Regions from separate parts of the Acidocella sp. MX-AZ03 genome, predicted to be linked through region 2. Evidence: riboswitches for the same ligand, from Rfam matches in the RefSeq annotation. Region 2 holds a riboswitch; the other holds the start of a gene.

Region 1 (4,436 bases), 180 kb from region 2:
CCCTGGCTTTATCCTTATCTCGGTGCTGGCATCGGCTGGCAGGAAGCCCGCTACAGCGATGCCAAGGCGGGCGGTTTCAACGTCAACCAGGCGCGCGGCTCCTTCGCCTATCAGGGCATTGTCGGCCTGTCCTTCCCGATCGCGCCGGTGATGGGCCTCTCCGCCACCGTCGAATATCGCTTCATCGGCCTGACCACGGCGCGCCGTTACGCGATCGACAATGCCGGCATCCCCGCCAGCTTCAAGCAGCAGGGCGAGTATAACAACCAGATCAATATCGGTCTGCGGTACGAATTCGCCCCGCCAGCCCCGCCGGCCCCGGCGCCGCAGCCGGCCGCCGCGCCCGCCGCGGCCCCGGCGCCCGCCCGGCCAAGACCTATCTGGTGTTCTTCGACTGGGATAAATACAGCCTGACCCGCGCGCGACCCAGATCATCGCGCAGGCCGCCTCCGACTCCAAGACGCAGAACGTCACCACGCTGGAGGTTAACGGCTACACCGATACCTCGGGGACCGCGACCTACAATATGGGCCTGTCCGTGAAACGTGCGAAGGCGGTTGCCGCCCAGCTCGTCGCCGATGGCGTGCCGGCCAACGAGATCGAGATGCATGGCTATGGCGAGACGCATCTGCTGGTGCCGACCGGCCCGGGTGTGCGTGAGCCGCAGAACCGCCGGGTGGAAATCATTTTCCACTAAGAAAGACGTGGGGGATTTTTGTAAAAATCCCCCACACCCCAAAAACGTCTGAAAACTTTAGGCTTCGATTTGGACGGCGTAGTTGCCTAAGGGCAGCTTTTTCTTGATCACGCCGTTGGCCAACAGGAAGTCTCGGTAGGTTAGATAGCGGGCGTCGTTCAGCTTCGCCGGGTCCTTCGCGAAGTAGGGCGGCATCGCGTGCCAGGAAGCGATGTCGAGCTTGTCGTTCAGGCTCGGATTATCCTTCAGGAATTGCTTCAGCATCCCCTCCGGGTCTGCCTGCAACGCCGCCACGCCTTCCTTCAGCGCGCTCAAAAACGCCTTCAGCGCCGTGTTCTTCAGCCCGCTTTCATTGGAGAGCAGCAGCAGCTCATCCGAGGCCGGCACCCCGTAATCCTCCGGCAGGAAGATCACCGGGTCCAGCCCGGCCTGCGCCAGCTGAATATCCTCGTAATTCCTGTAGGTGCCGATCACCGCGTCGACCGATTTGCTCTGCAATGCCGAAACCAGCTCGAAATTGACATTCACCAGCTGAATATCGGCCAGGCTCATGCCGACATGCTTGAGCATCGCGCCGATGATCACCGGCTCCACCCCGCCACCGAATAGCCGACCTTGCGGCCTTTCAGATCCTGCAGCTTGGTGATGCCGCTGGCCTTCAGCGCCGTCAGCGTGTTCAGCGGCTTGTCGATCAGCGTGCCGGTCCGGCGCACCGGCAGCCCCTGGTCGACCAGCAGGTACAGCTCGGTCTGGTAGGTCAGCGCCGCATCGGCCTTGCCGGCGGCAACCAGGCGCGGCGGCAGATCCGGGTCGGTCGGCGCCACCAGCTTCACATCCAGCCCGGCCTTGGCATAGGCGCCGCAATATTTCGCGGCGAAGAGCGGGGCATGGTCGGGATTCACGAACCAGTCGAGAATCAGCGTGAACGGCGTCGCGGTCGCGGCGCGGGCCAGAGCCGGCGCGGCAAGCGCAGCGCTGGCGGTTGAGAGGAATAGACGTCTATTGAGGCTCATTGGCGCTCTCCCTTCGCTGGCATGACCCAGGCAGGTTCTACGGGTATGATCTCAGCCCGCACGATGCGGACACCCCGGCGTGATGCTTCTCCCGCGTTTAGGGCCGCGTCGTCAATCTTGCGTCTTGGGTTGGCGGGGGGCTTCGCGCTAAACCGCTCTCATGAGCACGACAGATCCGACCGACGCGACGCTGCGCAAGGCCGCCAGCGGCGCCAGCCTGGCTTTTGCCGTGGTGCTGGTGGTGGTGAAATTCGCCGCCTGGATCGCCACCGGCTCGATGTCCCTGCTCACCTCGGCGGTGGATGCGCTGGTGGATGTCGGCGCCAGCCTCGCCACATTTTATGGGGTGCGCTACGCCCAGCGCCCGGCGGACGCGGATCATCGCTACGGCCATGGCAAGGGTGAGGCCATCGCCGCCTTCACCCAGGCGATGCTGCTGGCCGGCGCGGCGATGGTGCTGGCCTTCCAATCCATCGAACGGCTGGTGTTTCCGGAAAGACTGGAAGCGCTGGATTTCGGCATCATGATCATTGCGCTGAGCCTGCTCGCCGCCATCGTTCTGGTGGTGATGCAGAGCTGGGTGGTGGGCCGTACCGGCTCCACCGCCATCGCCGCCGACCGTGCGCATTACCTCACGGATGTCGCGGTGAATGCCGCCGTGCTGGCGGCTTTGGCGCTGACCCATTTCACCGGCTGGACCCGCGCCGACCCGGCCTTCGCGCTGCTGATCGCGCTTTACATGATGTGGAATGCGCGCTTCGTGGCGAATGAGGCGCTGAGCCAGTTGCTCGACCGCGAATTGACCGAGACCGACCGGATGATGATCCGCCGCACCGCGCTGGGCTGCCGGGGGGTGGAGGATATCCATGATCTACGCACCCGCCATGCCGGGGACCGGGCGTTCGTGGAATTCCATCTGGAGGTGGAGGGGCGGCTCAGCGTCAATGAGGGCCATGCCATCGGCGATGCGGTGGAGCGCGCGGTGCGCCGGGCGCTGCCGGGCCGGGTGGAGGTGAGCGTGCATCTGGAGCCGGCGGGGATCGAGGATCACCGGCTGGACGATCAGGTGGAAACCAAAGGATAGGTGCCAAAAGTTTTTTGGGGCCGCCCCTTTTTTTCAAAAAAGGGGCGGGGAGGCCTGGGCGTATGCACCTGCGTTGCCAACACCCCAAACGTTTTGCGGCCCTTTTTGAAAAAAGGGCCGCCTCCCAAAAACTTTTGAACCCTACATCCACCCCATCAAAATCGCCGCCGCCACTGCCAACCCCACATCCCGGTTCAGCTTGAACAGCGCCAGGCACCGCGCCGGATTATCAATATCCAGCCTGATAATCTGCCAGGCCAGCAGCGCGCCAGGCACCACCATCAGCCAATAGCCCCAGGGGTGCAGCGAAAAGCCGGACATCGCGATCAGCAGCATCAGAAACGCCAGCGCGTAGAGAATGCACAGCGCCTCGCGGGTACGCGTGCCGAACAGCCGCGCGGTGGATTTCACCCCGATCAGCGTATCATCCTCGCGGTCCTGATGCGCATAGATCGTGTCATAGCCGATGATCCAGAAAATCGCGCCGAGATAGAGGAACAGCACCGGCCAGGTGAGATGCCCCCTTGCCGCGGCGAAACCCAACGGCGCGCCCCAGCCAAAGGTGAGCCCGAGAAAGGCCTGCGGCCACCAGGTGACGCGCTTGGCCAGCGGATACAGCACCACCAGCACCAAGGAGACCACCCCAGCAGCTTCGCGGTATTGTTCAGCGTCAGCAATATCGCCAGCCCGATGGCGCAGAGGATCGCCAGGAAGCCCAGCGCCTGAATCGGCGTCACCATGCCCGAGGCCAGCGGGCGGCCGCGGGTGCGCTCCACCATCGCATCCATTTTGCGGTCCCAGAGATCGTTCACCACGCAGCCCGCCCCGCGCATCACCACGCTGCCGATGCCGAACAGCACGGTGAACCACAGCCCCCACCAGAAATTTTTCGCGGTCAGGCAAATCGCCCACAGCCCGGGCAGAAATAGCAGCCAGGCGCCGATCGGCCGGTCCAGCCGCGCCAGCAGCACATAGGGAAGGTAACGCTCGGGCAGACGCGCCACCCAGCCGCCGCGCCTGATATCGGTAAATCCGCTCATATCTGCTATTCAGCCCGGCATGGCCGATACGTCAATTCGTCTGCATGTTCCCGATCTCCCCGGCGCCGGCGAGGGCTTTGCCGTCTCCGATGGCCAGGCCCATTATCTCGCCAATGTCATGCGGCTGGGCGAGGGCGATACAATACGGGTTTTTAATGGCCAGGCCGGGGAATGGCGCGCCCGCATCGCCAAAATCTCCCGCAAGGCCGCGATTCTGGAGCCCACCCAGCAGACCCGGGTTCCGGCGCCGGAGCCCGATGCCTGGCTCTGCTTTGCCTTGCTGAAACGACAGAAAACCGATCTGGTGGTGGAAAAAGCCACCGAGCTCGGCGTCTCCGTGATCCAGCCGATCATCACCGCCCGCACCAATGCGGACCATGTGAATCTCGAACGCCTGCGCGCCATCGCCACCGAGGCGGCGGAGCAATGCGAGCGCCTGCATGTCCCCGAAATCCGCGCGCCGCTGCCGGTGATGAAGCTGATGGCGGCCTGGCCGGCGCAGCGCCCGCTTTGCATCGCCGATGAGCGGCGCGACGCTGCCCTGCTTGGCCCAGCCTCCGGCCCCAGCGCCTTGATGGTCGGTCCGGAGGGGGGCTTTACCG
Region 2 (4,436 bases):
CCGGTGAACATCACCGCTTGCGTTTCGGGGGCGGCGACCAGGGCAGCCCCGATGGCGCCGTCGCCGGGCAGGAGCTGCAAGGCCTCGGGGGAATGCCGGCCTCGTGCAGAATCGCCACCGCCTGGGCGGCGATCAACGGGGTTTCCTCGGCCGGCTTGGCCAGCACAACATTGCCTGCCGCCAAAGCTGCCGCGATCTGGCCGGTAAAGATGGCCAGCGGGAAATTCCACGGGCTGATGCAGACCACCGGGCCGAGCGGGGCCTGGCCGTCCTGCAGCGTGGCGCGGGCCCGCACGGCGTAATAGCGCAGAAAATCCACCGCCTCGCGGATTTCGGCGATGGCGTTGGGCATGGTTTTGCCGGCCTCGCGGATGATCAGGCCAAGCAGCGGCGCGGAGCGCGCCTCCAGCAGATCAGCCGCACGCTCCAGCGCGGCGGCGCGGGTGGCGACGGGTTCAGCGTGCCAGCTTGCGGCGGCGGCGACGCGCATGGCGTCGGGGATTTGCGCGGGCGTGGCGTCGCGGACCTCACCGACGATGTCGTTGAGATCGGCCGGGTTCAGCACCAGGCGGGGCGCGCTGCCGCCTTGCGCCGGGGCGGCCTGCCAGCGCGTGGCGACACTTGCCTGCAAAGCGGCGGAGAGGCTGGCGAGGGTGGTTTCGTCGCTGAGATCGATCCCCGCGGAATTCCGACGATCAGGATAGAGCGCGGCGGGGGCTGCGATTTTCTCGTGCGGCGCACCGGGAATGGGCGATGCGGCCAGAATCTCCGCCGGGTCGGCCACCAGGGCCGCAACCGGCACCGCCGGATCGGCGATGCGGTTGACGAAGGAGGAGTTCGCGCCGTTTTCCAGCAGCCGGCGCACCAGATAGGCCAGCAGCGTTTCATGGGTGCCAACAGGCGCATAGATCCGGCACGGGCGGCTCCCCACCATTTGCTCATAAAGCGGCTCGCCCATGCCGTGCAGGCACTGGAACTCGTACTGCCCCTCATGAAAATCCGGCCCGGCGAGATGATGGATGGTCGCCAGAGTCTGCGCATTATGCGTGGCGAATTGCGGGAAGATCGCATCCGGCGCGGCGAGCAAAGCGCGCGCGCAGGCGATATAGGCGACATCGGTATGCAGCTTGCGGGTATAGACCGGGAAATCCGCCAGACCGTCCTGCTGGGCACGCTTGATCTCGGCATCCCAGTAAGCGCCCTTGACCAGCCGCACCATCAGCCGGCGCCTGGCGCGGCGTGCCAGATCGACCAGCCAGGCGATCACGGAGGGGCAGCGCTTGCCATAGGCCTGGATGACGAAGCCCAGCCCCTGCCAGCCCGCCAGCGCCGGGTCCAGCGCCAGCGCCTCCAGCAGGTCGAGCGAAAGCTCCAGCCGGTCGGCTTCCTCGGCATCGATGTTCAGCCCGATATCGTAGCGCTTCGAAAGCAGCGCCAGAGCGCGCAGGCGCGGCAGCAGCTCCGCCATCACCCGCCCGGCCTGGGCGCGGCCATAGCGCGGATGCAGGGCCGAGAGTTTGATCGAGATGCCCGGCCCGGCAATAACGCCCTTGCCCGAAGCCGCCTGGCCGATGGCGTGGATCGCGGCCTCATAATCGGCGAAATAGCGGGTGGCGTCCTGCGCTGTCAGCGCCGCCTCGCCCAGCATGTCATAGCTGTAGCGAAAGCCCTTCGCCGCAAACGGGCGGCCATGGGCGAGCGCCTCCTGGATGGTCTGGCCGCTGACGAAAGCGGCCCCCAGATGGCGCATGGCGCGGTCCATCGCGGCGCGGATCAGCGGTTCGCCGGCGCGCCCCACCAGGCGGGTGAGGGCTGCACCCAGGCTGGCCTCGGGGTGCGGCGCCACCAGCCGGCCGGTGAGCGCCAGCCCCCAGGAGGCCGCGTTGACGAACAGGCTTTTCTCAGCCCCCAGATGCGCGCCCCAATCGCCGCCGGCGAGCTTGTCGCGGATCAGCGCGTCACGGGTGGGGGCGTCGGGGATGCGCAGCAGCGCCTCGGCCAGGCACATCAGCGCAATGCCTTCCTCGCTGGAGAGGGCGTAATCCTGCATCAAGGCCGCCATCGGGCTGGCGGGTTTTTGCGCCCGCAGGCGGGTGACCAGGGCGCTGGCGGTTTGCGCGATGGCGGCGCGGTCCTCCGGCGCCAGCGTGGCGGCGGCGAGCAGTGGCGCCATACAGTCCGGCTCGGCGCGGCGATAGAAGGCGGTGATGGCCTGGCGCAAGGCGGTTTGCGGGCCGATGGGCGGGGCGAAAGCGGCGAAAAGCGGGGCGTGGATCATGTTTCACGGCTTAGCATTCGCAGCCAAGGCGATTTGCCTTATAATGACAGTTAGAAATGCTTTTATGACTTATTTTCTTTATATTTTTAGGCAATATTTATGCAAAATCCCGTTTCTATAGCCAATTTAGATGAGTTCGACCACAAGCTCCTCGCTTTGCTCTCCCGCGACGGGCGGATGAGCGTCACCGCCCTGGCGGAGCAGGTCGGCCTCTCCAAAACCCCCTGTCAGGCGCGGCTGAAAAAGCTGCAAGAAAGCGGCGTGATCACCGGATTCCGCGCGGTGCTGGACAGTGCCCGGCTCGGCCTCACCCATATCGCCTTCACCGAGATCAAGCTCTCCGACACGCGCGAGGCGGCGCTAAGCCAGTTCAACGCGGCGGTGCGGCGCATCCCCGAGGTGGAGGAATGCCATATGATCGCCGGACCCTTCGATTATCTGCTGAAAGTGCGGACCGCCGATATTCAGCGCTACCGCGCGGTGCTGGGCGAAGCGATCTCGGCGCTGCCCTTCGTCGCCTCCAGCTCCACCTACGTGGCGATGGAAACCGTGAAGGAACGCTGAGCCAGGCAGGCTTGACAACCTTGCCGTGCGGGTGCTCCCTTGCCCGCACCGAGGGGGGCTCTGCGAGAGAGCTGAGATGTGGCCAGGGGCTTTTGCCCACCGCCGCGGACCCTTTGAACCTGATCCGATTAACATCGGCGGAGGGACGGGGGATGAATTCGTGAATCCATGCACCCGTGCTCCGCTACAAAGGGAGACGTGCCGTGGATATCGAGACCAAGACCCTCAGCGTAACCACTGGGCCGATTGCAGGATCGCGCAAGATCTATTCCCCAGCACCGGGACATCCTGACATCGCGGTTCCGTTCCGAGAGGTGGCACTGCACGCCAGCGCGCAGGAACCGCCGCTGCAGCTTTATGACACGTCCGGCGCCTACACCGACCCGGCTGAGCCCCTCTCGCTTGAGGATGGATTGCCGAAATTGCGTAATGCTTGGCTGAGCAAACGCGGTTTACGCGCCTATGCAGGCCGGCCGGTGAAGCCTGAGGATAATGGCCATGCCAGCGCGGAGACGCTCGTGGCCCCCTGCCCCGCGGCGCATGACGTGCGGATAGGCGATGAGACGGCGCTGGTGACGCAATATGAATTCGCCCGCGCCGGCATCGTCACCGAGGAGATGATCTATGCCGCGCACCGGGAAAATCTCGGCCGGGCAGCCGCGCATGAGCAGGCGCAGGCGAGGGTGGCGGATGGCGAGAGCTTCGGCGCCGCCTTGCCGGAATTCGTCACACCTGAATTCGTGTGCGCGGAAATCGCCGCCGGGCGGGCCATTCTGCCGGCCAATATCAACCATCCGGAGCTGGAGCCGATGGTCATCGGCCGCAATTTCCTGGTGAAGATCAACGCGAATATCGGCAATTCGGCGGTGACCTCCGATGCGGCGGCGGAGGTGGAGAAGCTGGTCTGGGCGATCCGCTGGGGCGCGGATACGGTGATGGATCTCTCCACCGGCCGGAATATTCACAATATCCGAAGCTGGATTCTACGGAATTCACCCGTGCCGATCGGCACGGTGCCGCTTTATCAGGCGCTGGAAAAAGTAGGCGGCGATGCGGCGAAGCTGGATTGGGTGCTGTATCGCGATACGCTGATCGAACAGGCTGAGCAAGGGGTGGATTATTTCACCATCCATGCCGGGGTGCGGCTGGCGCATGTGCCGCTGACGGCACGGCGCGTCACCGGCATCGTCTCACGTGGCGGTTCGATCATGGCGCAATGGTGCCTGGCACATCACCGGGAAAGTTTCCTTTACGAGCATTTCGACGAAATTTGCGACATCATGCGCCGCTACGACGTGTCGTTCTCGCTGGGTGACGGGCTGCGCCCTGGCTCGAACGCGGATGCGAATGACGCGGCACAGTTTGCCGAGCTGGAGACGCTGGGCGAGCTGACGCGCAGGGCCTGGGCGAAAGGCTGCCAGGTGATGGTGGAAGGCCCCGGCCATGTGCCGATGCATAAGATCAAAGCCAATATGGAGAAGCAGCTTGCCACCTGCGGCGAGGCGCCATTCTATACGCTGGGTCCGCTGACCACGGACATCGCGCCCGGCTATGATCATATCACCTCGGCGATCGGCGCCGCGATGATCGGCTG

Evidence for each region. A riboswitch is a leader RNA that binds a small molecule or an ion and turns the genes downstream of it on or off. The one in region 2 is predicted to bind thiamine pyrophosphate.
Region 1: linked by a shared signal. The riboswitch ahead of GT370_RS11815 (ABC transporter substrate-binding protein) and the one ahead of thiC (phosphomethylpyrimidine synthase ThiC) in region 2 are both predicted to bind thiamine pyrophosphate.

The regions. Positions count from the first base shown of each region.
Region 1 is NZ_CP110774.1:2,129,662-2,134,097, reverse strand. It holds gene GT370_RS11825 (outer membrane protein) at 1-414, shown strand, start outside; gene GT370_RS11820 (OmpA family protein) at 404-697, shown strand; partial or broken gene GT370_RS11815 (ABC transporter substrate-binding protein) at 755-1,710, opposite strand; TPP riboswitch at 1,702-1,797, opposite strand; gene GT370_RS11810 (cation diffusion facilitator family transporter) at 1,871-2,794, shown strand; partial or broken gene ubiA (4-hydroxybenzoate octaprenyltransferase) at 2,936-3,834, opposite strand; gene GT370_RS11800 (16S rRNA (uracil(1498)-N(3))-methyltransferase) at 3,854-4,436, shown strand, end outside.
Region 2 is NZ_CP110774.1:1,944,872-1,949,307, forward strand. It holds partial or broken gene putA (bifunctional proline dehydrogenase/L-glutamate gamma-semialdehyde dehydrogenase PutA) at 1-2,278, opposite strand, end outside; gene GT370_RS10830 (Lrp/AsnC family transcriptional regulator) at 2,378-2,842, shown strand; TPP riboswitch at 2,884-3,005, shown strand; gene thiC (phosphomethylpyrimidine synthase ThiC) at 3,046-4,436, shown strand, end outside.